4 regions of the Clostridium sp. B9 genome follow, and region 2 is predicted to be linked to each of the others. Evidence: riboswitches for the same ligand, from Rfam matches in the RefSeq annotation. Region 2 holds a riboswitch; each other region holds the start of a gene.
The links. A riboswitch is a leader RNA that binds a small molecule or an ion and turns the genes downstream of it on or off. The one in region 2 is predicted to bind lysine.
Positions count from the first base shown of each region.

Region 1: linked by a shared signal. The riboswitch ahead of ACQZHJ_RS08730 (amino acid permease) and the one ahead of ACQZHJ_RS17075 (Na+/H+ antiporter NhaC family protein) in region 2 are both predicted to bind lysine.
Region 3: linked by a shared signal. The riboswitch ahead of ACQZHJ_RS07655 (hypothetical protein) and the one ahead of ACQZHJ_RS17075 (Na+/H+ antiporter NhaC family protein) in region 2 are both predicted to bind lysine.
Region 4: linked by a shared signal. The riboswitch ahead of lysA (diaminopimelate decarboxylase) and the one ahead of ACQZHJ_RS17075 (Na+/H+ antiporter NhaC family protein) in region 2 are both predicted to bind lysine.

Region 1 is NZ_JBNWKA010000003.1:1,920,763-1,928,782, forward strand. Features, by position in the region: gene ACQZHJ_RS08705 (NUDIX domain-containing protein) at 45-431, shown strand; gene ACQZHJ_RS08710 (hypothetical protein) at 512-730, shown strand; gene ACQZHJ_RS08715 (YczE/YyaS/YitT family protein) at 776-1,423, opposite strand; gene ACQZHJ_RS08720 (hypothetical protein) at 1,700-2,035, shown strand; gene ACQZHJ_RS08725 (dicarboxylate/amino acid:cation symporter) at 2,378-3,598, opposite strand; lysine riboswitch at 3,826-4,002, shown strand; gene ACQZHJ_RS08730 (amino acid permease) at 4,125-5,564, shown strand; gene ACQZHJ_RS08735 (NAD(P)-dependent oxidoreductase) at 5,748-7,787, shown strand; gene ACQZHJ_RS08740 (hypothetical protein) at 7,780-8,020, shown strand, end outside.
Region 2 is NZ_JBNWKA010000003.1:3,770,383-3,778,402, reverse strand. Features, by position in the region: gene adhE (bifunctional acetaldehyde-CoA/alcohol dehydrogenase) at 1-2,243, shown strand, start outside; gene ACQZHJ_RS17090 (aminopeptidase P family protein) at 2,397-3,641, shown strand; gene ACQZHJ_RS17085 (phasin family protein) at 3,751-4,089, shown strand; gene ACQZHJ_RS17080 (ABC1 kinase family protein) at 4,286-5,899, shown strand; lysine riboswitch at 5,992-6,167, shown strand; gene ACQZHJ_RS17075 (Na+/H+ antiporter NhaC family protein) at 6,347-8,020, shown strand, end outside.
Region 3 is NZ_JBNWKA010000003.1:1,686,055-1,694,074, reverse strand. Features, by position in the region: gene ACQZHJ_RS07670 (NAD/NADP octopine/nopaline dehydrogenase family protein) at 1-656, shown strand, start outside; gene ACQZHJ_RS07665 (amidohydrolase) at 766-2,391, opposite strand; gene ACQZHJ_RS07660 (alanine/glycine:cation symporter family protein) at 2,372-3,559, opposite strand; gene ACQZHJ_RS07655 (hypothetical protein) at 3,574-3,810, opposite strand; lysine riboswitch at 3,936-4,106, opposite strand; gene ACQZHJ_RS07650 (YdcF family protein) at 4,208-4,996, opposite strand; gene ACQZHJ_RS07645 (hypothetical protein) at 5,130-5,285, shown strand; gene ACQZHJ_RS07640 (NUDIX hydrolase) at 5,423-6,037, opposite strand; gene ACQZHJ_RS07635 (metal-dependent hydrolase) at 6,654-7,232, shown strand; gene ACQZHJ_RS07630 (collagen-like protein) at 7,378-8,020, shown strand, end outside.
Region 4 is NZ_JBNWKA010000003.1:886,995-895,014, reverse strand. Features, by position in the region: gene ACQZHJ_RS04025 (DUF3006 domain-containing protein) at 1-160, opposite strand, end outside; gene lysA (diaminopimelate decarboxylase) at 559-1,854, opposite strand; lysine riboswitch at 1,989-2,159, opposite strand; gene ACQZHJ_RS04015 (NAD(+) diphosphatase) at 2,445-2,984, opposite strand; gene sfsA (DNA/RNA nuclease SfsA) at 3,188-3,880, opposite strand; tRNA gene ACQZHJ_RS04005 (tRNA-Glu) at 4,255-4,329, opposite strand; rRNA gene rrf (5S ribosomal RNA) at 4,336-4,453, opposite strand; rRNA gene ACQZHJ_RS03995 (23S ribosomal RNA) at 4,511-7,416, opposite strand; rRNA gene ACQZHJ_RS03990 (16S ribosomal RNA) at 7,609-8,020, opposite strand, start outside.

The sequences.
Region 1 (8,020 bases), 1.8 Mb from region 2:
TAATATGTATATATAAAACGAATTGTGTAAAAGGGGAGAAAGATATGAGCAACATAAAACTTTGTTCTGTTATTATAAAGGATGATTTTAATAACATATTAATTTCAAAAAGAAAAGGAAAAAAGAGTGAAGAACATTTATGGTATATCTTTGAGAGAAAAATCAAAGGAAGAGAGACTCCTGAAAAGTGTGCAAACAGAGCTATAAAAGAGGATTTAAAAACTATAGTTTTTGATTTAAAAGAATTATGCGATTTTAATATTAATGAAGAAGAGGATTTAAGGGTATTTACAGGTTCATTAAAAGAAAAAGTAACTTGTGGAGCTAATATAACTGCTTATAAATGGATAAATAAAGATGATTTAGGCGAATATACTTTCCCAGAGAGCGAAATGAAGAAGATAAATGCTTTTTTTGAAAGTACAATCTAATTATTTAAGAAATACAAAAACATGTCAAAGTTGGCATGTTTTTCTTTTGTTGTTATAATAAAAATGAGAGGTGATTTATTATGACATTATTAAGAAAGAAAATTTTAGGAGAAGATTTTCATGTTACTATAAAACCAATATATAATAGAGAGGATACCTTGGCCTTTACATTTTCACCAGATCAGAAGAGGGTGGAAATAGGAGAGGAAATTAAAATAACAGTTAAACATCCAACTAAAAGATATGATGCATTCTGCGATGAATTAGTAGAATTGATAGCTAAATATCAGGAATTATAATACATAAAAAAAGCCAGTCCCAAAAAAGGACTGGTTTTTTATGTATTATTTTGTAGCAGTTTTTCCTATAAACTTATGTACAATCTTCTCACATGGTGGCATAAAGAATTGAATAGCTGGACCAGTGAAAAGAACTGCTATAATTGTACCAACACCTACAACACCATCTAAAGCGTATCCTATAGCTAAGAATGTTAAGTCTAAGCAGATACGTATCCAACGATATTGGAAGTTAGTTTTATCTCTTATTATAAGAGGTACTAGGTCGTTTGGTGCAACCCCTAATTCAGTACTAACTAAAAATGAGAATCCTATAGCTATAATTATACAGCTTAAAGCTACGATTATAGCTTTAGTAAATAAGTTAACATCATTAAGCATAGTGTCTAATCCGAATTTTTGTAAAGTTTTCATAATAAAGTCTATAGTAGGACCTATTACTAAAACTAGAACAAAAGTACCAACTTGAAGTCTCTTTCTGTCTATTAAGAAGATACCTATAACTAAAGTAACAAGTATAATCATGTTGGCGCTTCCAGTTGAAACACCTAAAGCATCAGAAAGACCTTGAGTAAATACAGTAAATGGGTCAGACCCAGCGTTAGTTAATAAGAATATTACAACTCCTAATTGTATGATTGCCATTCCTAATAAGAAAAATATCAGTTTAGGAATAATATTTCCTTTTTTCATTTTTAATACACTCCTTGTTTTTGAGTTTTGTGAATCGTATTATTGAATGTGAATTTAATATTTAAGCGTATTTAAAAAAACTTAAAGGAACACCAAACAAAATGATTATACAAGTTGTTCATCAATATGTCAAATATATTAATAATTTAACAAAGTTTATTCATAATTTAATGTAAAATTGGGTAAAAAATCTAGATTACCATGATAAATGATAAAATTGAAATGTATTTAATTTTATTTTATAATTATTACGTTAGATTAGAGAGGTGGAATTATATGAATAATGATAAAATAACTAAAGAACACATAGCAAGAATAGCTAAAGGATCAGCATACTTTATATTTAAAAATGGTCCAGTTAATAAACTTCACAAAGAAAACAAGATTTCAGATGAAGATATGAAAAATATGCAAGAGTATTTACAAAATCATTTAGCATATCTTTATGAAGTTTTACTTGAAGAAGGAAACTTAAAGAAATATGAGTTAATAATGAACACAATGCATCAATTTTACGTAAATGATGATACAGAAGTAACTTTAGAAGACGAAAATTTTGATGCTTTATATGACCAACTATTCCCTAAAAGCAGCAATATAGTTATTAAATAAAACGATATGTTTAATAGGGTGATTTCTAGCTATATCTTTAGACCTAACTTAATTTCGTAAAGAGTTTCTATTGGTCATTCCAGAATAATAGCTAAAGCTTTTAAACTCACTGCGTTCAAACAGAAAAAGCTTCTTAACGCTATTATTCTTCCATAACCAATGAAACTCTAATTACTTATTAAGATGGTCTTTCATCTATATCTAGAAATCACCCGTCTTAAAATGTATCGTTTTATTATTAAGTTGTGATATGTCTAGAAATTAACACTGAATTCAAAGTAGAGCTTACAACAAAAGAGCTATATCAAACAGTAGTATGTTTTGATATAGCTCTTAAAATATTTAGTTATAACTTATCTCTGGGATAAATTCCTCTTCACCATCTAAGTTTTCTTCAGTCTTTTTAGATTTTCTCTTTAAAATAGCTTCTACTATTATAGCAATAGCTCCATCACCAGTTACGTTAGTAGCAGTACCAAAGCTATCTTGTGCTGCATGTAATGCTATCATTAAAGACTTTTCTACATTACCAAATCCAAGCATACCTTCAAGTAATCCTAAAGCCGCCATAACTCCACCCCCAGGTACACCAGGTGCTGCAACCATTGTTACTCCAAGCATTAATATAAATGGTAGCATTAATCCTATAGTAGGAACTTGTCCCCTCATATACATTACTGCCATAGAAGCAAGAACTAAAGTTATTGTATCACCAGCTAGGTTTATTGTAGCTCCTAAAGGAATTACAAAGTCACATACATCTTCTTCAACACCATTTTCCTTAGCACAGTTTAAAGTTACTGGAATAGTAGCTGCTGATGATTGAGTTCCTAAAGCTGTCATATAAGCTGGAATCATATTCTTTATAAGTTTTATAGGATTTTTTTTCTTTATAGAACCTGCTATTACATACTGGACTAATAAGTATAATCCTTGTATTGAGAATAATACGGCATATACAATTCCAAAAGATTTTAAAGTTGTAAATATCTCTCCACTAAAGCTTAACTTAGCGAATATAGAAAGTATATATACTGGAACTAAAGGAATTAGTATATTCTTTATTGTTAATGTAACTACATGATTAAATTCTTCAGATACTCTTAATAGGTAACTATTCTTTATTTTAGAAATTCCTATTCCTAATAAGAATGAAAAAGCTAAAGCAGACATAACACTTACCATTGGAGGTATATCTATTGAAAAGTATGGTTCAACATTTACTGCACTATTAGCTAAAGTAGCACTAACTATAAATTTAGGAAGTATGTAGCTTCCTACAAAGAAAGTTATTAATCCAATTGAAAATGTTGATATATATGAAACTAAAGTAGTTACTAAAAGTCCTTTTCCTGATTTATTTCCTAAGGATGCTATCCCAGGAAATATAAATCCAATTATTATAAGTGGTATTAAGAAGCTAAGTAAGCTTCCAAATAAACTATTGAAGGTTACTAATATCTTAACCGGTATTTCTGTATTTATATAGGAAGATCCTAGCCCAATGAATATTCCTAAAATTATTGCGAAGAAAATTTTGCTTACTAAAGATAATTTTTTCATAATTGCCCCCTTCTGTATTTTTACTAAATACATATGTTCTCGATATGAATACATATTACTATAATTAATATATAAAGTCAAGCTATATAATATAAGTATTTTTTATTTCTACATATTTGAAAGTAGGTTAACTTATATAATGTAGGTTTAAAATTCATTAAGGTTAAAATGAATTTTTCCTTGACAATTTATTAATAGGAGTTCATAATTGTTAATGAAAAGTGAATAACTGAGATAGAGGCGCAATGATTAAAAGTAACCTTACTGAGTGTAAGCAACGTTGAAGTAAAGTGAAAGGATGATTTGCCGAAATCAATAGAAAAAGCTTTAATTTCTATTAGGTTGGGGTTAAGTATAATATGCTTAACACTGTCACAATTAATTTGTGGTGTGCTATCATGAAAGAGAGTATTGTATATAGACTTTACAAACCCTTAAGCATGAAACCACGCTTAAGGGTTTCTTTTGTTAGCGGACTTAGTTATCACTTATGGCTTACTAAAAAAACCATAAGGAGGACTAAAAAATGAGTCAAGAACAAAATACTAATTTGAAAAGAGGGCTTAAATCAAGACATCTTAGCATGATTGCTATGGGTGGAGCCATAGGAACAGGTATATTCCTAGCAATGGGAGATACTTTGCATCAAGCAGGTGTTGGAGGAGCCTTTGTAGCTTACGGAGTAATAGGGGTAATGGTTTATTTCCTTTGTACAAGCTTAGGAGAAATGGCAACTTACATGCCTGAAACAGGATCTTTCGGTACATATGCTACCAAATTTATTGATCCAGCCTTAGGATTTGCCTTAGGATGGAACTACTGGTACAACTGGGCTATAACAATAGCTACAGAAATGGTTGCAGGATCTTTATTAATGAAGTTCTGGTTTCCTAATGTTTCATCAATAGTTTGGAGTGCTTTATTCTTAGTAATTATATTAGGTCTTAATTTATTATCAGCAAAAGCATATGGTGAATCTGAATTCTGGTTTGCAGCAATCAAAGTTGCTACAGTTATTATATTCCTTATTGTAGGTGTACTTATGATATTTGGAATACTAGGCGGAGAAAAAGTTGGTTTCAAAAACTTCTATGCTAATGGTGAACCATTCATTGGAGGAACAAAATCAATATTCATGATATTCTTAATAGCTGGTTTCTCATTTCAAGGTACAGAGCTAGTTGGAGTTGCAGCTGGTGAAAGTGAAGACCCTGAGAAAAATGTACCAAAAGCAGTTAACACTATTTTCTGGAGAATATTATTATTCTACTTAGGAACAATCTTAGTAATTGGAGCTTTAGTTCCAAATGCACAAGCAGGTGTTGAAACAAGTGCATTTACTATAGTGTTCCAAAAGTTAGGCTTAGCAGGAGCAGCTTCAGTAATGAATGCTATAATACTTACATCAGTTTTATCAGCTGGTAACTCAGGTATGTATGCATCAAGTAGAATGCTTCATTCTATGGCTAAAAGTGGAATGGCACCAAAGATGTTTGAAAAGACAAGCAAAAATGGTGTTCCAGTTAACGCAATCATATTAACTACAATAATTGCAAGTTTATGTTTTTTAACAGGTATCTATGCAGAAAATGTTGTTTACGTATGGCTTGTAGCAGCTTCAGGACTTTCAGGATTTATAGCATGGCTTGGAATAGCCCTTTGTCATTATAGATTTAGAAAAGCTTATGTAGCTCAAGGAAAAGATTTAAATAAGTTAGTTTATAAAGCTAAGTTATTCCCATTTGGACCTATAATTGCATTACTATTATGTGGCGTAGTTGTTTTAGGACAAGGATACGCATACTTAGATGTTACAAATGGAGTAGATTGGGGTGGATTAATTTCATCATATATTGGAATTCCACTATTTGTAGGATTATATTTATACTATAAAATTAGATATAAAACTAAGTTTATAAAATTAGAAGATGTTGATTTAACTAGAGATGAAGTCAAATATCAATAGAATATTTAAATAAAAAGAAGAGGTTATTTATAGCCTCTTCTTTTTTTTGTTTGAATATATTGTTCTATATTGCCAAAAACTAAAAAAGAAAATCTCCATACTTAAATAAGTAAATGTGAATCATTAACAAATTATTGACAATTTATCAATAAAGAGTAAGATAAAAAAAGAAAGGAGGTTATTATGAATAAGATATTTATTATAGGAAATCAGAATGCCCTTATAGAATCACTATGTCACAGATTTTCAAAGGAAGGTTTCGGAGTTGTAGTCATGTCAAATAACTTTACAAATTCTAAAAAATATAGAACCTTTAAAGATAATTTAGACGATAAACAATTAGAGCTTATTTTTAAAAGAAACCTTTTTAAAGTAGTAATCTACTTAGATTATTTTGAGGATGTAAATAAACTTACAAAGTTACTTAAGCTTGCTTCTAAATACAATGTTAGAAATTTTATAAGGACAGCAGATTTAATAAAAGAAAATGATGAAGCTTTAGATGGTTCATTAATCAATAATATATGTTTAGCCTTTAAAGAGATTTCAAATACAAATATTGTAACATTAAAAATCCCTATACTTTATGGAAATGGATTCCCTAAGGATTTTATGGATAAGAAGATATTTACTATTATGAACAATTTAATTAAAGGAAAGAACATTGCTTATGATAGTACTGTTAGAAGGAGTTATCTTAATGTAAATGATGCATCAGAGTCTATATACCTATCTGTCAAAAATTCTTTAAATGGATTATATACTATTCCTAGTAATGGGGAGTTTACTTTAAATGAGTTAAATGAAATTCTAACAGGAAGTTTTAGTAGAGAAATCGGTGATGAAGATTTTATTTTTAAAAATTCATCCTTTAGTATAGCTACTGGTTTCAAAGAAAAATACTCTTTATCAAAAGAACTGCCTATTATTTTTGAAAATTATAAGGATTTAATAGCTCTTAAAAAGGAACGCAGTTTAAAATCATCTAAATATAAAAAAATAAAGAACTTCTTAAAGGTCTCTAAACCTTATATAGAGAATATAGTTCTATTTATATTGGTTTGTTTTCTTTCAAATATTATTTCTCCAACGGACTCCATATTTTCAACAATAGATATTAAGCTTATTTATATAATAGTCATAGGTATAGTTTATGGTTCAAAACAGTCACTATTAGCAACTTTATTATCTTGCTTATTGTTAGTTGGAGAACAGCTATCAATGGGAATATCCTTAGTCTCAATTCTTGTATTAAACGAGTCCTTGGTACAACTTCTTACATATATTTTAGTGGGAGTTTATGTTGGATATGCTAGTGACTTTAAAAATGTATCTATAAACAATTTAAAAAAAGAAAAGAAAAAACAAGAAGAGGAGTATGAATTTTTAGAGGATTTATATACTAAAACCTACGATGAGAAAAAAGAGTTAGAGGAAAAGGTAATAGCTTCTAATGATAGCTTTGGAAAAATATATTCTGTAGTTAGGGAGTTAGATAGCTTAGAACCTCAATACATTTTGAAATCTTCTATTGATATATTAGAGAAGTTCTTAAATAGTAAACGTATTGCTATATACACACTAAAAAATAATTTTTTAAGGCTTAATGTTAAATCAAATGATGCTGAATTTAAACCTTCAAATAGCATTAATTTTGATAAATTAAATATGATGAAAAAAAACATTCAATATGGAGAAGTTTTTGTAAATAAAAGTTTAGACTTAGGTGTTCCTATGATGGTTGCTCCTATAAAAAAAGAAGACAAAGTTATAGCAATCATTATGATAGAAGAACTTGAGTTTTCTAAAATGAGTTTGTATTATGAAAACTTATTTAAAGTTATTTCTAACTTAATAGAAACTTCTATAATTAAGGCTTATGACTATGAAGAACTTACTTTAAAAGAAAGATATATAAAAAATACTATATTCCTTAAAGAAAAGTGGTTCGTAAATTTATTGAAAATTAAACAAGTAGCTAAATTTGAGAAAAAGTTAGATTATACACTTCTTAAAATAAGCAATAATATTTTACCACTACATGACTTATCAGAAATTATTAAAAGATCTACAAGGGAGACAGATCGAGTTGGAATGATGAATGGAGATGTTTATATACTTTTACTTAATACAACAAAAGAGGAAAGTTTGACACCTATAAACAGGTTAAAATCTAGAGGTGTTCATTCTGAAGTTGTAGAAGAGGTAATTAACTATGATTAAACTGATATTAATTAATTTCGTTTTAAGCTTTATTTTATTCTTAGTATTAAAAGTTTCAAGAAGAAAAGTTGCTGGTACAGCTTTTTTATTATCATTAGCAATCCCATACATAGGCTTCTTGATACTACTAGTTCTATTTATATGTAATTTTCTTATAAAAACTGATCATGGTGATGAGGTTTTAAAGAGAGAAGATAAATACGACAAGAGTATAAGCTTGCTTATAAGATCTG
Region 2 (8,020 bases):
CAGCTATATTCAAAGCTTTAATATCATTAAAGACTAGAAACGCTGTATTCTTCTCACCACACCCAAGAGCTAAAAACTCAACAATAGAAGCAGCAAGAGTTGTTTTAGAAGCAGCAGTTAAAGCTGGAGCTCCTAAGGATATAATCGGATGGATAGATGAGCCATCAGTTGAAATGTCACAAGTATTAATGGCAGAAGCTGATATCATACTAGCTACTGGTGGTCCAGGAATGGTTAAAGCCGCTTACTCATCAGGTAAACCAGCTATCGGAGTTGGAGCAGGTAATACACCAGCTATCATAGATGAAACTGCTCACTTAAAAATGGCAGTAAACTCAATATTATTATCAAAAACTTTCGATAACGGAGTTATCTGTGCATCAGAGCAAACTGTATTAGTTGTTGATGAAGTTTACGATGAAGTAAGAAAAGAGTTCGCTGACAGAGGAGCTTACTTCTTAAAAGATAAAGAAATAGATAAAGTAAGAAAAACAATTTTAATAAACGGTAACTTAAATGCTAACATAGTTGGTCAATCAGCATGGAAAATAGCTGATATGGCTGGTGTTAAAGTTCCAAAAGACACTAAAGTTTTAATAGGTGAAGTTGAATCAGTTGAATTAGAAGAGCCATTCTCACACGAGAAATTATCACCAGTATTAGGAATGTACAGAGTTGCTAACTTCGAAGAAGCTTTAGTTAAAGCTGAAAGATTAGTTGAACTTGGTGGATTTGGTCATACTTCAGTTTTATATACAGATAGAATGAAGTCACAAGACAGAATCATGAAATTTGGTGCTACTATGAAAACTGGTAGAACAATAATCAACATGCCATCAACTCAAGGAGCAATCGGAGATATCTACAACTTTAAGCTAGCACCTTCATTAACATTAGGTTGCGGATCATGGGGTGGAAACTCAGTTTCAGAAAACGTTGGTCCTAAACACTTAATTAACATTAAGAGTGTAGCTGAAAGGAGAGAAAATATGCTTTGGTTCAGAGTTCCAGAAAAAGTTTACTTCAAATATGGTGCTTTAGGAGTTGCTCTTAGAGAATTAAAAGATTTAAACAAGAAAAAAGTATTTATAGTAACAGACAACGTACTAGCTAGTCTAGGATATGTTGATAAAATAACAAATGTTTTAGAAGAAATAGGTGTAGATTTCAGAGTATTCTCAGAAGTTACTCCAGACCCAACTTTAGCATGTGCTAAAAAAGGTGCTGAAGCAATGAGAAGCTATCAACCAGATGCAATCATAGCTCTTGGTGGAGGTTCACCAATGGACGCTGCTAAGATTATGTGGGTAATGTATGAGCATCCAGAAGTTGCTTTCGAAGATTTAGCAATGAGATTTATGGATATAAGAAAGAGAGTTTACCCATTCCCAACTATGGGTCAAAAAGCTATGATGATTTCAGTTCCAACATCAGCTGGTACTGGTTCAGAAGTAACTCCATTCGCAGTTATAACTGATGAAGAAACAGGAGTAAAATACCCATTAGCAGATTACGAGTTAACTCCAGATATGGCTATCATAGATGCTGAACTTATGATGAACATGCCAAAAGGATTAACAGCTGCATCAGGAATTGACGCATTAACTCATGCTTTAGAAGCTTATGTTTCAGTTTTAGCATCAGAGTACACTAACGGATTAGCTTTAGAAGCTATCAGATTAATATTCAAATACTTACCACAAGCTTACGCTGAGGGAACTACAAATGTTAAAGCAAGAGAGAAAATGGCTCACGCTTCAACAATGGCAGGTATGGCATTCGCTAACGCATTCTTAGGAGTATGTCACTCAATGGCACACAAATTAGGATCAGAGCACCATATAGCTCACGGAGTTGCTAACGGAATCTTAATCGACCAAGTAATAAGATTCAACGCTGTTGACAACCCAAGAAAACAAGCTGCATTCCCACAATACAAGTATCCAAATGCTAAGTGGAGATACGCTGTAATAGCTGACTACTTAGGATTAGGTGGAAAGAATGAAGATGAGAAAGTTAACAACTTAATCAAAGCTATAGATGGTCTTAAGAAGACTGTTGGAATCCCTGCAACAATAGCTGATTGCGGAGTTTCAAAAGAAGCCTTCTACGCTACATTAGAAAAAATGAGTGAAGATGCATTCGATGACCAATGTACAGGAGCTAACCCAAGATACCCATTAATCAGTGAAATCAAGCAAATGTACACTAACGCTTTCGAAGGCAAAAAAGACAGAGTTTAGTAGTTTTGTACTAAGATGAATAATAAATACTCACTAGGTAACTAGTGAGTATTTTTTTTAATTTAGATAAAAATAAAAATATGTCATTCTAAAGATAAGATTTTAAAAGGTATATATGGTAAAATTTAATAAATAGGAATTGGAGGGATTTAGATGAACAAATTAGTTTTTACTAAGAACAGAGAGAATTTATTAAAGAAATTAGATGATAATTCAGTACTAGTATTGTTTGCAGGAGAAGCAAAGAGAAAGACTGCTGATGAGTATTTCCCATTTACTCCTAATAGAAATTTCTATTACTTAACAGGAATAGATGAAGAAAAACATATTTTAGTTATTAAAAAGATTGGTGGAATCACCGAAGAGAACTTATATATATTAAGACCTAATTTAGAGCAAGAAAAATGGACTGGAAAGACAATTAGAGATTATGAGGCTAAAGAGGTTTCAGGAATTGAAAATATAAAATACTTAGAACAATTTGAAGGTGATTTAAACACTTTATTTGTTAATGGAATAGCTGAGATCTTATACTTAGATTTAGAGAGAGTAGGATTTAACGAAGAGGTTAGTAAGAGTCAAGGATTTGCTAAGGAAATAAGAGAAAAATATCCTCAGGTGGTAGTAAAGGATACTTATAGTAAAATAGCTGATCTAAGACAGATTAAATGTGCAGAAGAAGTAGAAGAAATCAAGAAGGCTGCAGACATAACGGCTAAGGGTGTAGAACTTTTAATGAAAGAGTGTAAGCCTGGAATGAAGGAATATGAATTAGAGGCTTACTTTGATTTCTATTTAAAGCAGCATGGTGTTAAGGATTATGCTTTCAAAACAATAGCAGCAGCTGGAGTTAATGCGGCTACTTTACATTATGTAGATAATAATAGTGAAATCAAAGATGGGGATTTAATTCTATTTGATTTAGGTGCTCAAGTTAACTACTATAATGGAGATATATCAAGAACATTCCCTGCTAATGGTAAATTCTCAAAAAGACAAAAAGAAGTATATGAGGAAGTTTTAAAGGTTAATGAAGAGATAATAAACTCTATAAGACCTGGAGTAGGTTTTGTTGAGTTAAATGAAAAGGCGAATAACCTTTTAGCAGAAGCTTGTGTTAGACTTGGACTTATTGAAGATAAGAAAGAGTTTAGAAAGTATTACTTCCACTCAATAGGACATAGCTTAGGACTTGATACTCATGATGTTGGAAAGAGAAATATAATCCTTGAAGAAGGAATGGTATATACTGTAGAGCCTGGACTATACATTGAAGAAGAGTGTATCGGTATTAGAATAGAGGATGATGTTTTAGTTACTAAAGATGGTTGTGAAGTTTTAACTAAGGATTGCATAAAATCAGTAGAAGATATAGAGAAGTTTATGAGTAATAAATAATTCTAAATTTAAGTTTACTTTAAGAATAATAAGCTTTATTTCTGAAGAAATTAAGAGTAGAATTAAATAAATTCATAAGAAAATACTATGGTTTTAGGAGATGATCAATATGATAAATGAATTAAAAAAAGCTATGTTAGCTGGAGTTGGAACTGCTGCTACAGCTTATGAAAAAGCAGATTCTTTCATAGGAGACATGGTTTCTAAAGGAAGAATGACTGTTGAAGATGGTAAAGTATTATCAGAAGAATTAAAAAGAAATGTACAAGAAAGAACAAATGAAGCTACAAATGAAATAAATGAAAAATTAGAGAAGCTTAAACCTTTTTCAAAGGATGACTTCAAAGCTATGTATGATGAAGCTAATAAAGAAACTCTTGAAGAAATAAATAAATTAAGAGAGAGAGTAGCTGTTTTAGAAGATAAATTAAATAATAGAGAAGAGTAAGGTTTTTGAGATATATCTCAAAATCAATTGATGATAAAACTTATAAATATATTAGGGAACTTAGGTTAAGTTTTTTAAGATATTTATAAGTTTTATTTAGATTTTTGATATAAGTAAGGTTATAAATTAAAAAATTAAATTGCTTATGGAAAATAACAATAGTTTTTCTAAGTTAGATAGTATAGGAGGTGAGTTTATGAGTAAGAGACAAGGTGTTCAGAGGTTAAGAGAAATTGTTAGGGTTTTTACTTATTATGGTTTTGATTTCTTAGTATCTAGCAAATTACCTAATAGCAAAAAAGGTGAACCTAGACCACAGGCTTTTAGAGAGGCTTTAGAGGAATTAGGGGCTACATTTGTTAAGATAGGACAAATACTTAGTACAAGGCCAGATTTACTTCCTAAGGCTTATATAAAGGAGCTGGAGAAGCTTCAGGATGAGAATGAGATAACTAGTTTTGATAAAGTTAAAGAAATATTTCAAGAATCTTTTGGAACAAGTATAGATACTTACTTTACGTATTTTAGTGAAAGACCATTAGCATCAGCATCTATTGCGCAAGTTCATAGAGCTACTTTGCTTGATGGAAGAGAGGTTGTTGTTAAGGTTCAACATTATGAAATTGCAGAGAAGATGAAGCTTGATTTAAGCATACTTAGAAGATTAAGTAGATTTACAACAGCACATATGTCTAATATTCCTGTAAATCCATTTGAAGCATTTAAAGAAATTGAAGATGCTACGCTTAAAGAACTTGATTTTATAAAAGAGGCTAAGAATACAGTTAAATTTAAAGTTTTAAATAAAAATGTTGCATGTGTTAGTGCACCTACAATTATAGATAGATTGACTTCTAAAAAAGTTTTAACAATGGAGTATATTGAAGGGTACAAAATAACTGATGATAAGATATTAGAGCGTGAAGGATATGATAGAAAAGATATAGCGAATAAATTAGCTAATTCGTTTTTTAAACAAGTATTTGAAGATGGATTTTTTCATGGTGACCCCCATCCAGGAAATCTTTTCATAAAAGATGGTAAGATATATTTTATAGATTTTGGCCTAGTTGGAGAACTAGATGCAAATCTTAAAAAATGGCTTACGAAGGCTATGATAGCAATGGCTTTAGATGATATAGATACTTTAGTTGATTTCGTTAATGCTATTGCCATAAGAAAGGGACCAGTTAAGACTTCGATTTTATATGATGACTTAAACAACATAGTTTTAAGATACATAAATGCTTCTTTAAAAAGTATAAAAATATCAGATTTATTCAAAGAGATATTTGATATAGCTGAAAGAAATAATTTGCAAATGCCTAAAGAACTTGTTACTTTAGTAAGGTCTATAGTGATTTTAGAAGGGGTTGTAGCGAAAATTGATCCAGATCTAGAGATTATGGAGTGTATTTTCCCTTACATAAAAGAAAGAAATAAAGAGGCAATGCTAGAAAGTTTAGATAAGGATAAACTTATAATTGGTGCATATAAATTTGCAGAAAAAAGCCTTGAGATTCCTACTAAGTTTTCAGAGCTAGTGGATAGTTTATCAAATGGAAGAACTAAGATGCAGATAGAGGTTAATGGACTGGATAAGCCTTTAACTGATTTAAATAGAATGGTTAATAGAATATCATTTGCACTTATTGTTGGATGTATGATAATAGGCTCTTCTTTAATAGTAGATGCTAGGATTGGTCCTACTTTTGAAGGAGTTCCATTATTAGGTGTTATAGGATTTGTTGTTTCTGGAGTATTTGGATTTTGGCTTTTAATTTCTATAATAAAGTCTGGATTTTTTTAATAAATAGTTAATAAAGTTATAAAATGGTTGAAACACTCATAGTTATAGTGTATAAATATATACAATATAATAATTCGAAAAGTGAATAGTTTAAAAGAGGTAGAGGCGCGAGCAATCAATAGTACTAAGACAGAGTTAAGCAACGTAGAAGTGTTAGGAAAGGGATTATCGCCGAAGTTTCTAGTCAAAGCTTTGAGGCTAGATGCTGGGGTTGCACAGAATATGTGTAACACTGTCACAAGAAAATTTGTGGAGTGCTATCATCTTAGGGAATCATACTAGTAAGAATATGTTTATTTAACAGAGAAGTTTCGTACTATTAAGACCTTAGGTTGATTAAGCCTAAGGTCTTTTTTTATTAATAAATATAAAAGTATTTAGAGATAATAGTAATGAAAATAGGGCCTCTATAGATTAATTCACTAATATTTTAAGGGGGATTTCAAAATGAGAAACAGAACAAGATTTCAAGTTTTTTTAGCAGTTTTTATTATGACAATGCTATGTTCAACTTTAGTTTTTGCAACTGAAGATATTGCGGCGGTAAACTCAGCTAAATTTGGCTTATGGACGGTTTTACCACCATTAGTTTCAATAGTGCTAGCTTTCATAACAAAGAATGTTATAGTTTCACTATTCATAGGTACAATGACAGGATGCGTAATGTTACAACTAAACGGATTTAACGTAATTCAAGCGTTAACTCAAGGATTTATAGATTTTACTTATAGAGCTTTAAACTCTTTAGCGGATCCATGGAATGCAGGTATTATCCTTCAAGTTTTAGTTATAGGAGGAGTTATTCACTTAGTAGCTAAAATGGGAGGAGCTAAGGCGATAGCTGAAGCTTTAGCAAGAAAAGCTAAGACAGTTAAAAGTGCACAGCTTACAACTTGGCTTTTAGGGTTAGCAGTTTTCTTTGATGATTATGCAAATTCATTAATAGTTGGTCCTATAATGAGACCAGTTACAGATAAATTAGGTGTTTCAAGAGAAAAATTAGCTTTTGTTATAGATGCTACTGCAGCTCCAATAGCGGGGTTAGCAATAATATCAACTTGGATAGGATTAGAGGTTGGATTAATAGGAGATGCGCTTCAAAGTGTTGGAATAGAAGCAGATGGATTTGGAGTTTTCTTAGAAACTATACCTTATAGATTTTATAACATATTAATCTTAGCTTTTGTTGTTATATCAGCAATTACTTTAAGAGAGTTTGGCCCAATGCTTAAAGCTGAGAGAAGAGCTAGAAAAGGTGAAGTATTACCAGTTACAGAAACAGCAACAGATAGTGAAGATTTAGAACCAATAGAGGGAATCAAGTTAAGTGTATGGAATGCAATAATTCCAATAGGTGTTTTAATAGGCTCATCATTAATTGGATTTTATTACAGTGGATGGGTAACTGTAATGGGTGGAGAAGATTTGGCAATAATAGAGATGATGAATAACTCTCCACTAAGCTTTGCAAGCATACAGGCTGCTTTCTCAAATGCTGATGCTTCAATAGTTTTATTCCAATCAGCATTATTAGCTACAATAGTTGCTTTAGCCTTAGGTGTAGGTAGAAAAATATTTACTATATCAGAAGGTATAGGAATATGGGTTGAAGGAATGAAAGGTCTTTTAATAACAGGAGTAATTCTTATATTAGCTTGGTCATTAAGTTCCGTAATAAAAGAGTTAGGAACTGCTGCTTATTTAGTTGGAGTATTATCAGATACAATACCAGCATTCTTGTTACCAGCTATTATATTTATACTTGGTTCAGTAATTGCTTTTGCAACAGGTACAGCTTATGGAACAATGGGAATATTAATGCCTTTAGCAATCCCATTAGCATTTGCTATAAATCCAGATTGGCAGTTTGTAATAGTTAGTACATCAGCAGTTTTAACAGGAGCAATATTTGGAGATCATTGCTCTCCAATATCAGATACAACAATCCTTTCTTCAACTGGAGCAGGCTGTGACCACATAGAACACGTTAGAACTCAGATATGGTATGCGTTATTTGTTGGAGCTATAACAGTAGTATTTGGATATATTCCAGCAGGGTTAGGATTAAGCTTTTGGGTAGTATTACCAATATCTTTAATAGCTTTATTTATACTAACTATG
Region 3 (8,020 bases), 2.1 Mb from region 2:
CAAACAGATTTAAAGAATGTGTATGTGAAAAAATAACGAGTTTAATAGATATTCCTTGTCTTCATTTAGGAATAACTCTATCACCTTCTAATCCAACTATGCATCCTTCTAGATTATACGAATTATTTAAGGATTACAAGGAAGGTATAGTTTATGATAAACACTCATTATTCTATGAAGAGTGGGGAAATGAAGCTTCAACTACTTTAATTGAATTAGATGAAGAGCTAAAAGATATATTTAATTCTATAAATGAATTTTCTAATTTTAATGAAGATGATTTTGAAAGAATAAAATATAGATACAAAATATCAGAGCCAAGTGAGTTAACAGAAAAAATTAGAACTGCACCAGGTTTTCAAACAATAAAAACACCTATGATTAAGTGTGAAAATGGCTACCTTCCAGATTTAAACTCAAGATATTTTATCGAAGATATACAATTTGGTTTATGTATAATAAAGGCCTTTGCAGAAATCTGTGATGTTAAAACACCAGTCGTAGATAAAGTTATATACTGGGGACAAAAATTGCTTGGAAAAGAATACTTAGTAACTGATTCTCTTTGTGGTAATGATGTTCAAGAACTAGTTATTCCTCAGAATATAGGTATAACTACTAAAATAGATTTAATTAAATACTATTCTAATTTTTAATATTTGAAAGTATAAATTGAATATTAATTATAAGTTGTTTATATTATATATAATATATTTAAAGAATTAAGAGGACAGAGCTAAAAAGCCTGTCCTCTTAAATTTATGCTTACACTTTATTTCTAAATATACAACTTCCATTTAAATAGGTAGCTTCTATATCTATATCCTTAATCTTATCTTTATCAACATTAAACGGGTTTGCAGACAATATTATAAAATCAGCAACTTTCCCCTCTTCTAAGCTACCTTTTAACTTTTCTTCAAAAGATGCATAAGCTCCTAGTATAGTGTATGTTTTAATGGCTTCCTCTACTGTTAAAGCTTGTTCTTTTAAAAATGGTCCTTTTTTACCATCTAATGTCTTTCTTGTTATAGCACATTGTATTCCATTTAACACCTTAGGAAGTTCTACAGGGGCATCTGATCCATTACAAGCTATTATACCGTCTTCTATCATTCTCTTAAAATTATAAGTTTTCTTTGCTCTTTCTTTTCCAATTCTATCTTCAACTATATTTATGTCATAGTCTAAGAATATAGATTGAAAATATGCACAAAGATTAAGTTCTTTAAATTTTCTTAATATATCTTCAGTAGTTATTTGACAGTGAACTATTCCATGTCTATGATTTTCTTTAGGGAATTCCACAATTGCCTTCTCTATAGATTCTATAATCATGCTCATAATTCCATCCCCAATAGCATGAACAGCTACTTGCATTCCTTTTTTATGAGCATATCCTATAAGTTCATCAAACTGCTCTTGAGTATATACTGCAATTCCTCTATTGCCATTATCGTCCTTATAATCTTCACATAAGTAAGCGGTTCTAGCCCCTAATGAACCATCCCCTAGAAGCTTTAGTGGCCCTATTTTAAATAAATCACTCCCCACTCCTGTTTTGTACCCTTTTTCTATAAATACCTTTAAAACATCCATATCAACAAGTTGAGCTTGCTCATATATTCTCACAGAAAGATTTCCCTCTTCCTCTAATTCTTTATAAGCTTTTATAACCTCTTCATAACTCATTTTAGGAAAAACTATAAAATCATCTGTCTGAGCTGAAGTTACTCCAAAAGAATTTAAAAGTCTACAAGAATTCTTGATCATTTCTTTAAGTTCATTTAAACTTGGTGATGGAATATTATCATATATAAGATTCAAAGCATTTTCTCTAAATATTCCTAGTGGCTCCCCAGTTTCATCTAAATCGAAGGTTCCTCCTTCAATTTGAAGGGTATATTTATTTATTTCTAACAATTCTAATGCCTTTGAGTTCACTATGCATACATGACCACATGCTCTAATTATACATATAGGATATTCTTTTGAAACCTCATCTAAATCATATCTATTTGGAAATCTACTCTCCTCTTGAAAATAATCATGATTCCATCCTCTTCCTTTAATCCATTGATTATCCTCTAATTTTCTAGAATCTATATATTCTCTTATTGCACTTTTAACATCTTCTATGGATCTAGTTCTGTTAGATAAATTTATCATTTGAAGAGAATATCCAAGACCTAAAACATGCATATGTGAATCATTAAACCCAGAAGTTACAAACTTTCCTTCTAAATCATATATATTACTTTCTTCATCCTTAAGCTTTAAAGCTTCATCATTATTACCAACATAAATTAGCCTTCCATCCTCCTCTACAAAAGCCTCCTTCATTCCATTGGTAATAGTATAAACCTCTCCATTAATATATATATTTCTCATTATTTACAACCTCTTTTTCTTCATAGAATATTTTAACTGATTTATCTACTGTTCCTTTACCAAGATATCTAGCCTTATAATCTTTAAGAAGTACAAAATATTGTTTTGAAAGTATCAAGATTACTGCTACATTTACGAAGGTTGGAATACCACTTGTTATATCAACAAATGTCCAAATGCTTATCTCTCCAACATACAATATATAAGCAGTCATTAAAAATCCTGGCAGTGGATAACAATATTTAAATATCTTTAAAACCATGTTTTTAAGCTTTATATTTTTAGTACATAAATGTCTTAAAACAACTTCATAATAAACATACCATCCTGATGATGTAGTTAATCCAAATACAAGCATTGTTATTGTTAAAAAATATGTTCCAAAAACACCTAACCCACTTGAAAATGCATTAAGAGTTAAAGTAGCACTTTCAGCTCCTGTTGACCACTCTCCTGTTATTATTACAACTAAAGAAGTGATAGTACAAACTACAAATGTATCTATAAAAACTTCAAATGATCCCCAAAGACCTTGTTCTATCGGATGACATGTTCTACTTGATGCATGTACCATAGGGCTTGTCCCCCAACCAGCTTCATTAGAATAAACACTCCTAGCCATACCTGTTGAAATAACCTTAGATATAGTTGCTCCTACAAAACCTCCAATTGCTGCACTTCCTGAAAAAGCACCTTCAAATATCAGCATAAAGCTATTTGGTATATTCTCATAATTTATTGCTATTATTATGATACCAAAAAATAAATAAGTTAAACTCATTATAGGAACAAGTTTAGTAAATAGCTTTCCTAAAGACTTCATGCCTTTCCATATCATAAGATAAGTAAGTACAACAATTATTAAACTTGCAAATATTTGGTCTATCTTAAAAGTAGAAGCTACAACTTCTGAAACTGTAAAGTTACTTGCAGTTATAAAAAATGTTGAAAATATTCCAAAACCAAATACTGTTGCTAATATTCTCCAAAACTTAAAGTTTCTCTCTTTACCTAAACCTCTTTCCATGTAATATGTAGGTTCACCATATGGATCTCCATTTTCATCTGTCTTTCTATAATAAACAGCTAAAGTTACTTCAACTTGTTTTAATATCATTCCTAAAAATGCAGTAATCCACATCCATAAAGTTGCACCAGGTCCTCCCATAGCAATAGCAGTAGCTACTCCGAACCTCCTATGGCAGTTGAAATCGCCTCAAAAGGGCTTAAAACCCCTTTAGCATCTTTATTTTCATCCTTAATAAAAATTTTCCCTAAAGTTTGTTTTATTATGTGTGGGAAATATCTTATCTGAAAGAATCCAGAACGAATAGTAAAGTATAATCCTGTTCCAAGCATAAGGATTATAAGTGGTGGGCCCCAAATAAAATCATTTAAAGCATTAATAAATTGTGTCATATAAAATTACCCCCTAATTATTCATGCTGTAACTAGATGCTAAATTATTTATTATAAAGATAGTTTAATTATTCCCCAAATAAAAAAAGGATAATAGTATGCTATCATCCTTTAAAACTTCTTTAATTATTAATAGCTCCATCACTTTAAAGTGAGAGTCCTTAACTTATTAAATTAAGTCCCAGCAAGATGTTTGACATAATACATCCACTTCGGCAATCAACCCTTTCATATTTCTTCACAGATTCGTCACTCTCCAAAATACTACTCTTTTTAACTGCGCCTCTATTTACATGCATATTTAATTTTATTATTTGTAGTTTATATTACACAAAGAGTAAAGTCAACTATATTTTTACAATTTTGTTATTAATAACATTTAATTAACATTTAAAGCTTAACTTTTATATTGTTCTCTAGTTTTTAAACCTAAAGATTTACTTAGTTCTTTATATGCCTCCTCAACCTCTACTGGAATATCAATGTGTTCAATATATGCTGCACCTTTTGGCCCATATCCATTTTCATCATCCCTAAGTCTTGGTATCTCACCTACTATTAACTCTTCAAATCTATCCATACTCCATATTCCATCAATATCAGAATTATCAAATTCTCTATTTTCATTTATATGTGGAATAAATGGAGAATAATTTATAACTTTAACATCTTCTTTTTTTATATATTTTAAAAATGATAAATAACTTCTAAGCTGCATAGTTGGATCCTGTATAAGCATTAATGACTTATACTTTATTCCTAAATCCTCTAAAAGCTCAATAGCCTTCTTAGCATTATCTCCACAATTTGTAGATTTATTTTCTATAATTATGTCTTCCATTGGAATATTAAAATGTTTTATCATTATATCTAAAATTATATCTGCCTCTGCCTTTTCATTAACTTCTATATCATTGTATATTTTATGATTTTTAACAGAATCTCTTAATAAAGCAGTTGAGTGTCCAATACCTCCACATATTAATATTTTTTTGCATAATCCTTTTTCATATGCTTCTACAGCAACCTTTATGTTATAAGTTATTGCACTTCCTAAAAGTACTAAAATATCTACTTCTTCCAAAGAATATTTTTTCATTAATTCTTCTATACTTAGCTCATTTAAATCCCTTTTTGATAAAAATTCCCCTAATATATTTATTGAATCTTTATTTTTGATTTCCATATTAACTCCCTCTCATTTCAATTACTTATAATTTAATCTTAAAATTATTTTATACATATATGGTCTTAATTTACAATATAATTTTTTTAGAAATTTACATACTAATAATATAACTTATTAAGGAGATGATATTATGAAAAATAAAAATAAAAAAGATTACTCAAAAGAAAACTATTTAGCTAATGGACACAAAACTCAAAACCAATGGTCTAATAATCATTTAAATACAAGTATTGAGGAGCCTGGAATTAACCAAAGTGGAATAGAAGCCAAGAAAAAAGGGTTTTAAAACAAAGTTATTCCAGTCAGAATATTCCTAATTAAGGTTTATTTTAAATAGTAATATAATAAAACTTACAAATGATTTAAAAGAATGCTTACCGGCTCTTAAAATTTATTTGTAAGTTTTATTTAAAGCATTTATAATTAGTCAAAAATTGCTTCAAAGTTAGTATTTTTATAAGCTTCAAAGCAAATTTTTATTTGATCTTTAGTATTTCTACTAATAGATAAATTAGGTAGTTCATCAATTCCAAAGAAACCATATTCACTAGTTTCAATATTCTCTTTAAATTCTATTTCTTTTAATTCACATAAAACAAATATTTTATATATACTCTGAATAAGTTTAGGTTCATTGTACTTATTTCTATCTAAAACAGCTATGAGTTTTTTGGGATTAATTATTGCTCCTGATTCCTCATAGGATTCTTTTATTATGTTTTCACTTAATGATAGATTAATATCTGCCCATCCTCCTGGCAAACTCCAAGCATCTTCTAATATTTCCTTTACCATAAGAATTTTATTATCCTTTATTATGGCTGCTCTTACATCTACTTTAGGTGTTAAATATCCTTTTTCATCTAAAATTACTTTTTTTACTTTATCCAATTCTATTTTTGTATATTCACTTATTATTTCACTAGCAATTTCTTTTAACTGATTAAATCTTTCTATATCAAAATTATCTTTAGAATATGTTAAACCTGCCTGTGCTATTGAGTCTATCTCTGTTGCCCATTTAACCCACTTTTCCATATTATTCTCTCCTTAACTATTCTATATATTATAATTATAGAACTTAATTCAATTAAATCCTAACTAAATTATATACAAGGCTGCCCACTTTTGCATGTTTTTTACCCAGTTATGCATAAAGTATTCCCACTACATGAAAAACTTGTTAAAATACAGTTGTAATAAATTTTACAAGAGATTTGTAGTAACTATTTATTTTGAGTAATTTCATTTAAAGAGAGTTGATTATTTGAGAAGCTTAATTAATATATAATAGCAACTCTTTTTTCTCCCTTAATACTTGAGAATATTTTTGTTGAAAACATAATTTATTTTTAGAATAAAGAGATTTATTTTAAATATTAAATCCATCTCAAAAATTCAACGGAAACTCTCTTTAATGAAGGTACGTAGTAAATTTATTTATGAGTGAAATAAATAGCAGTAAAGTTATTACTTTAATTTGGTAAGAAACCTTACATAAAATTACCACCATAACTATCATCCTAGGAAATAGAACCGTCCATTCTTTTCCTAGGAATTTTTTGTTTCCAATAATATTCATATCCTTTATATTAAATTCATATTGTGGTAATATTTTTATTATAGAACTAATGATAAATATAAAGGAGACTATATGACAAAAGAAACACATTCAACTGGTGGAGTTTGCATAGGCTTACTTACACTAAACTATTTAATAACAGAGTTCTTAACGCCCTATAACTTAGCATATAAAATTTTATTGGTAGCATTATTCTTTCATTTCTCGTATATAGGTGCTCTATTTCCAGATATAGATCAAAGAAAATCATCAATTAGCCAAATGTATCCTTTTTTATCTAAACATTTTGGTAGTAAATGTAGACATAGAGGTTTTACTCATAGCCTTTTGTGTGTCGCTATAATCTGCTCTATATTTTATACAATACTATATATAAGTGATGGAAATATAATTTTATTTTCAATTTCTTTTGGTTTTATATGTGGTTATATTTCACATTTAGCTCTAGATTTTATAACTTCTGAGGGAATTGAATTACTATTCCCATGGAAAGCTAATTTTAAAATAGCTAAAATTAAAACAGGCTCTAAAATTGAAAAATTTATAAACAAGATTATAAAAATTATAAATATTATACTAGTTGCATATAATATTTATTTAATATCATATTCAGTTTTTGGAATTACTTTATTCAAAGACCTACTTAATTAGGAAGCCATAATCAATTTGATTATGACTTTCTAATTTATTATAATTGTTATTTTTACATAATTATATATTTTTAGCACAACATAACAATTTTTTCATAAACTAATATTGAGAATTTATTTTCTTAATCTTTTATGAGGAGATTTTTATGTTAAGAAGAGATTTTAATCCTAATAAATATTATTATGATTATAATAATTACGATTATTGTGATAAATATTATGATGATTGTAAATATACTCCATATAATCCTAAGTATTGCGAGTATAATTATGATTGTTATAAACCAAACTGCAATTGTTATGATTATTGCTATACCCATGGTCCTCACTATCCAGAATGCTACCCAGGTCCTCCTGGCCCTCCTGGGCCTAAAGGCTGTCCTGGACCTAAGGGTTGTCCTGGCCCTACTGGTCCTCAAGGACCTGCTGGTCCCGCTGGTATTCCAGGCCCTCAAGGACCTCAAGGTCCTCAAGGTATTCAAGGACCTACCGGTGCTACTGGCCCAGTTGGGCCTCAAGGTCCTACTGGTGCTACTGGTGCTACCGGCCCTACTGGTGCAACAGGGGCTACTGGTCCTCAAGGCCCTCAAGGACCTCAAGGACCTGCTGGAAATATAATAAATGATACTTTATTGGTAAGTTACTCCTTAATTACAACTACCACCGTAATTCCATCAGGAGTTTTTACCTATAATCTCCAAAATCCTAATGGCTCAAACTCAACAGCAATAACTGCTAACCCTGCTACCGGCACTTTTACAGTTAATGCTTCTGGAAGATACTTGTTTA
Region 4 (8,020 bases), 2.9 Mb from region 2:
CTTTATCTACCAAAAACTTACCTTCTTTACCTTTTACTAAAACATCCCCCTCTTTTACAGCTCCTATTACATCGTCACTTTTCAATTCCAAAATGCTTTCATTTTCATCTTCACATACAATAAAATTTTCTTCAATTCTATCGACTATTAATTCCTTCATTTTATACTCCTCATCATCAAATTATATAAGAAATATTAAAGTTTAACTAAATTAATCCTTAACATCTTTAGAATCATAAATACTAATGTTTAATTTAAAAGTGTCACATATAAGTATATCACAAATTACCATAACTTTGTAAACTTTAATTCATACTTTTACTCTCAACTTTTAAAATTATTTTACTTTAATTTTACCAGTAGTTTATGTCTTTTTTATGTCTATTTTACTTTTATATTCATTTTTTCTCTCTCTTTTATTATATACTTTAATCTAATATTCTAAATACATTTACTAAAATATTTTTAAATTTACTATTGGCAATTTTGTTTCAATATAAAAATAAAAAAGATTGCATAATATTATATTTACTATGCAACCCACCATATCTTTATTACTTAAATATATTCATTTCTTAACATATCCTCATAAGTCTCTCTTCTACACATAAGCCTTGAAACCCCATTGTTAATACTAACAACAGCAGCTTTTGGAATCCTATTATAATTATTAGCCATTGAATGTCCATATGCCCCAGTAGACATTATTGCTAAAATATCCCCTGTTTCCATTTTGGGCATTTCTATTGAATTTAGGAGAACATCTCCTGATTCACAACATTTTCCTGCTACTGTTACAGTTTCTCTAGATTCATCATAAACCCTATTAGCTATTATTGATTCATAATGAGCACTATATAAAGCTGGTCTTATATTATCACTCATTCCACCATCTACACTAACATATTTTCTTATATTAGGTATTTCCTTAATAGCCCCAACAGTATATAAAGTAAATCCTGCATTTCCTATAATACTTCTTCCTGGTTCTACACTTAATATAGGAACTTCCATATTTAATCTTTCACAAACTTCCTCGGCTTTTCTTAATATAGTTGAACAATAATCCTCAATCTCTCTTGGTGCATCACCTTCAGTATAATAAATACCAAAACCTCCACCTAGGTCTAACTCTTTTATTTCATATCCAAGTCTTTCTTTTATTTCATTTATAAGATTAAGCATTATCTCAGTTGTATCTTCAAAAGGTTCTAGTTCAAATATTTGTGATCCTATATGACAATGTAATCCACTTAATTCAACATATTCTAAATCTAATACATGCTTAACTACATCAAATACTGTATCTCCAATTACAGGGAATCCAAATTTTGAATCTAACTGTCCAGTTTTTATATACTCATGTGTGTGAGCCTCAACTCCTGGAGTTATTCTTAAATAAACTTTTTGAACTCTTCCATATTCTTTAGCTATAGAATTTAAAGTTTCTAACTCATGTAAATTATCAACTATAAATCTGCCTATACCAAGTCTAACTCCTAAGTCTATCTCATAACTTGATTTGTTATTTCCATGAAAATATATTCTTTCTAAAGGAAATCCTGCTTTGTACGCTGTATAAAGCTCTCCCCCTGAAACTACATCTAAATATAAATTTTCTTCATTCACTAAGTTGCACATTGCCATATTTATAAAAGCCTTACCTGCATAAGTAACTCTGTTGTTTCTTTTCTCACACTCCATAGAAGAATAATATCTTCTACAATTGCTTCTAACCAATTCCTCATCAATTACATATAAAGGAGTTCCAAATTCCTTTGCTAAAGCACTTGCTTTAACTCCTCCCACGTATAATTCATTTTCTTCAACTCTCATTGTTCCAAATAATTTCATATCTTATCCTCCACACAATTATAATATTTTAGTGGTAGAGTATAAAAGTATGCAAAGCTACTGACAGTTTGGCATTTTATTCCAATAAATAAAGCAGCAAAGGAACACCTTTGCTGCTCAAATAGCAACTTAGCGTACCTTGTAGCACTCCACTTTTTTTAAAGTGACAGTTATATGTATATTTTACATATCCCCAGGAAAATCGACTACCATCTCTAATCCTTCGGCTATGATCCCTTTCATCATATCTCATCACTCGTCAGCTCCATATGATTACTCTTAATCACAGCACCTCTACTTTGGTCCTATTTCTTACTTTATTCAATAATTATTATATTAATATTTGACTATAATGTTACTAAATATAAAAAAAAATTGCAACACTATTTTAAAAACTTATTAATAAAAATAGTTGTACATTCTAATTATTAGTAATTTCATTTTATCTCTAAAGAAATTTTAACAAACTACTATTATACTAATAAAAAAGCTATGTTTTAAATCAACACTCACTTAAAACATAACCAAATAAAAAAAACTTATATTTATAATATAAACATATAAATATAAGTCTTGTAATATATTAATTTTTATAAGTTACACTTACCACTCTCACATCTAAAAGCTTTTGTTCCTTTATATCCAATTTCTTTTAAAACTTTTCTAACAACTCTTTTTCCTACTTTATCTTCATTGAGTTCACAAAGAGCATCCTCTATATTATACCAAGCTATTCCTTCGACCTCAGTAGATTTTTTAATCTCTCCTGATTCATAATAAGCTATATATGTAAGCATAAGCAATTCTTTTCCCTCTACATAATCACTACCTAAATATTTCACATCTCTAACAGTTATACCGGTTTCTTCTTTAACCTCTCTGTAAACAGTATCCTCTGCTTCTTCATCAATGCCTACATATCCAGATATAAGAACCTTTGAATCTTTGTATATATAACTTTGTTTTAATAAAATTATCTCATCACCTTTAATAACAGCAACCACAACACAAGGTTTTGGTAAATCAAAAAACATCATATCATGTTCACTGCAATAAGGAACCATTCCTTCATCCCAACTATCTTTAAGTTCTAACTTCTTACCGCATAATGGACAATAATTAAACTTCATATAAATACCTTTAGAAAAGTTTATTAAAACGCTGAATTTCTCACTAAAATCAATCATATATTTTTCTAAAACACTTTAGCAAAGAATATCTTAAATCTCTTAAATAGAAACTTTATTCAACATTACTACACTTAACTAAAGTTCACCACCTTTCTTATTCTCAAATACTCTATATTTATTTTATTAGCGCTATTTTAAAGCAACTATAGTATTATTTCAACAGGATTTAGTAACTCTATTTCTTCTTCAGTTACTCTACAATTGTATGAAAATATATCTACACCTTTAGATTTAGCTAATCTAAGTGCTTCACCAAACTTAGGATCTGTTTCATCATTAGGATAGAATTTATTTACATTGTCTATTTGAATTAAAAATATTATCCCTGCACCCATTCCTATATTTTTAACTTCTATAAGTTCTAGAATATGTTTTCTTCCTCTATCTGTAGGTGCATCTGGAAATCTTGCTTCCATACTCTCCTCTAATGTAACACCTTTAACTTCTAAATAATATGTATTCTCTTCATCATCTTGTAGTTTAAAATCAAACCTAGAATTTCCAAAAGTCTTTTCTCTCATAATGTGTTTAAACTTAACTAGTTTTTCTATCTTCTTATTTTTAAGAGCTTCTTCAACAACCTTATTAGGAATTTGCGAATCTATATTTATCAAAATATCCCCTTTATAAGCTGCTATAAGATCATAAGGAGTTTTTCTATTTGGTGTAGTTCCTTTTCTTAGTAAGACCGTACACCCTTCCTTTAAAATCTCTCTGCATCTTCCTGTATTGGGAACATGCACTAAAATTTCTTCACCATTTAAATTAACATACGCTTGAAATCTATTAGGTCTTCTTAAAAATATTGCTTTTTCTATAACACTACCATATTTCATCTTATTGTAACCTCTAATTAATTAATCTAATCAATACATCCATTCAAAATTTAATATTATATACTTTATAATAAATCATTTTTAATAATATATAATAACTTTTATCTAATTTTATTTTTAACTAAAAATATTTATAAAATAATCTATTAATATAATTCTACATAAAAACACTCACCTTAACAAGGTATCTAAATTTTCCTATTCATAAGTTATACTTCGAATTTTTTTAATTTCTATGTATAACTTTAAAATTGAATTAAATTCATAGAAAGTTAAATCACTTTAACTTTTTTAATTATTTTTAGAATCAATATCAAATAAAAATAATATTTTTAAATATAAAAAAACTCGATAAACTTAGTTTATCGAGTTTATGGTGACCCCTAGGGGAATCGAACCCCTGTTACCACCGTGAAAGGGTGGTGTCTTAACCGCTTGACCAAGGGGCCAAACTAACCTGGCGACCACCTACTCTCCCACACAGTCTCCCGTGCAGTACCATCGGCTTCTAAAGGCTTAACCGTCGTGTTCGGAATGGGAACGGGTGTTACCCTAAAGAACATCATCACCAGATATTTAGAAAGATTGTTCTTTCAAAATTGCACATAATCAAATTTAATTTACTATAATTTGGTCAAGCCCTCGATCTATTAGTATCGGTCAGCTGAACATGTTACCATGCTTACACCCCCGACCTATCAACCTTGTGTTCTTCAAGGGATCTTACTAGCTTACGCTATGGGAAATCTCATCTTGAGGTTGGCTTCACGCTTAGATGCTTTCAGCGTTTATCCATTCCCGACTTAGCTACCCAGCTGTGCTCCTGGCGGAACAACTGGTACACCAGAGGTCAGTCCATCCCGGTCCTCTCGTACTAAGGACAGCTCCTCTCAAATTTCCTACGCCCGCGACGGATAGGGACCGAACTGTCTCACGACGTTCTGAACCCAGCTCGCGTGCCGCTTTAATGGGCGAACAGCCCAACCCTTGGGACCTACTTCAGCCCCAGGATGCGACGAGCCGACATCGAGGTGCCAAACCTCCCCGTCGATGTGGACTCTTGGGGGAGATCAGCCTGTTATCCCCGAGGTAGCTTTTATCCGTTGAGCGATGGCCCTCCCACGAGGTACCACCGGATCACTAAGCCCGACTTTCGTCCCTGCTCCACTTGTGGGTGTCGCAGTCAGGCTCCCTTCTGCCTTTGCACTCTTCGAACGATTTCCGACCGTTCTGAGGGAACCTTTGGGCGCCTCCGTTACTTTTTAGGAGGCGACCGCCCCAGTCAAACTGCCCACCTAACAATGTCCTGTGACCAGATTCATGGCCGCCAGTTAGAATTTCAGTACTGTCAGGGTGGTATCCCAAGGATGACTCCACTAAGGCTGACGCCCTAGTTTCCTAGTCTCCCACCTATCCTGTACAGACAATACCAAAACTCAATGCTAAGCTACAGTAAAGCTCTACGGGGTCTTTCCGTCCAATCGCGGGTAGCGAGCATCTTCACTCGCACTACAACTTCGCCGGATTTACAGTTGAGACAGTGCCCAAGTCATTACGCCATTCGTGCGGGTCAGAACTTACCTGACAAGGAATTTCGCTACCTTAGGACCGTTATAGTTACGGCCGCCGTTTACTGGGGCTTAAGTTCATACCTTCGCTTGCGCTAAGTATTCCCCTTAACCTTCCAGCACCGGGCAGGCGTCAGCCCCTATACATCAGCTTACGCTTTAGCAGAGACCTGTGTTTTTGCTAAACAGTTGCTTGGGCCTATTCTCTGCGGCCTACTCTCGTAGGCACCCCTTCTCGCGAACTTACGGGGTCAATTTGCCGAGTTCCTTAACTGTAATTCTTCCGCCGGCCTTAGGATTCTCTCCTCACCTACCTGTGTCGGTTTGCGGTACGGGCACTACTTCTCTCTCTAGACGCTTTTCTTGGCAGCGTGGAATCATGTACTTCGGTTCCGTAGAACCTTCCCCATCACACCTCAGCATTATGAAAGCGGATTTGCCTACTTTCACTGCCTAAGTGCTTAGACTAGCATCCAATAGCTAGCACACACTATCCTCCTGCGTCACGCCATCGATAATAACGATGGTAGTGGTACTGGAATATCAACCAGTTGTCCATCACCTACGCCTTTCGGCCTCGGCTTAGGTCCCGACTAACCCTCAGCGGACGAACCTTCCTGAGGAAACCTTAGGTTTTCGGCCTGTGGGATTCTCACCCACATCTCGCTACTGATGCCAACATTCTCACTCGTAATCAGTCCACCGCTCCTTACGGTACGACTTCAGCCCGATTACGACGCTCTCCTACCGCTTGAATTAAATTCAAGCCCGTAGCTTCGGTGGTAAGTTTAGCCCCGTTACATTTTCGGCGCAAGATCTCTCGACTAGTGAGCTATTACGCACTCTTTTAATGAGTGGCTGCTTCTAAGCCAACATCCTAGTTGTCTTAGAAATCTCACATCCTTTCCCACTTAACTTACACTTTGGGACCTTAGCTGACGATCTGGGCTGTTTCCCTTTTGACTACGGATCTTATCATTCGCAGTCTGACTGCCGAGCTCATAGTATGTGGCATTCGGAGTTTGATAAGGTTCGGTAAGCGCTATGCCCCCTAGCCCATTCAGTGCTCTACCTCCACTACTCATACTCGACGCTAGCCCTAAAGCTATTTCGGAGAGAACCAGCTATCTCCGGGTTCGATTGGAATTTCTCCGCTATCCACAGCTCATCCCATGCTTTTTCAACAGCAACGTGGTTCGGTCCCTCCACGAGGTTTTACCCTCGCTTCAACCTGGCCATGGATAGGTCACCCGGTTTCGGGTCTACGGCATGCAACTAGTCGCCCTATTCAGACTCGGTTTCCCTTCGGCTCCGTACCTTAAGTACTTAACCTTGCTACATACCGTAACTCGTTGGCTCGTTCTACAAAAAGCACTTCATCACCCTCATAAGGGGCTTTGAACGGTTGTAGGCACACGGTTTCAGGTTCTATTTCACTCCCCTCCCGGGGTTCTTTTCACCTTTCCCTCACGGTACTGCTTCACTATCGGTCATCAGGTAGTATTTAGCCTTGGGAGGTGGTCCTCCCTGCTTCCCACAAGGTTTCACGTGTCTCGTGGTACTCTGGATCAGAACTAATTGGTTTCCCGTTTCATCTACAGGACTATTACCTCCTACGGTGGAGCTTTCCAGCTCTCTTCGATTACGTCCTACCAATCGTTAATGTTCTGTCCACAACCCCGGAAACAAGTTTCCGGTTTGGGCTCTTTCCCTTTCGCTCGCCGCTACTAAGAAAATCGATTTTTCTTTCTCTTCCTCTAGGTACTTAGATGTTTCAGTTCCCTAGGTTACCTTCCATAAGCTATGTATTCACTTATGGATACATGGGGTTTCCCATGTGAGTTTCCTCATTCGGAAATCTTCGGATCTCAGACTATGTGCGTCTACCCGAAGCTTATCGCAGCTTATCACGTCCTTCATCGGCTCCTGATGCCAAGGCATTCACCATGCGCCCTTTGTAGCTTGACCTATATTAGTTATAGTTCTCATTTTACAAAGAATAGAAATTGGTTTGCCAATTTGGCTTTGTTGTTTTCTATAAATTAAATTATTATGTGCAATTTTCAAAGAACAATTTTGAGAGATAGTCTCTCAAAATTAAACAGAGATATTATCCAGATTCTTTTTGTCATCTTAGTTATCCTAAGATGTATTCCTTAGAAAGGAGGTGATCCAGCCGCAGGTTCTCCTACGGCTACCTTGTTACGACTTCACCCCAATCGCTGACCCTACCTTCGGCCGCTGCCTCGCTTACGCGTTAGCTCACGGACTTCGGGTATTGCCAACTCTCATGGTGTGACGGGCGGTGTGTACAAGACCCGGGAACGTATTCACCGCGACATTCTGATTCGCGATTACTAGTAACTCCAGCTTCATGTAGGCGAGTTTCAGCCTACAATCCGAACTGAGACTGGTTTTAAAGTTTGGCTCCACCTCGCGGTATTGCATCTCTCTGTACCAGCCATTGTAGCACGTGTGTAGCCCTACACATAAGGGGCATGATGATTTGACGTCATCCCCACCTTCCTCCTGGTTAACCCAGGCAGTCTCGCTAGAGTCCTCAACTTAATGG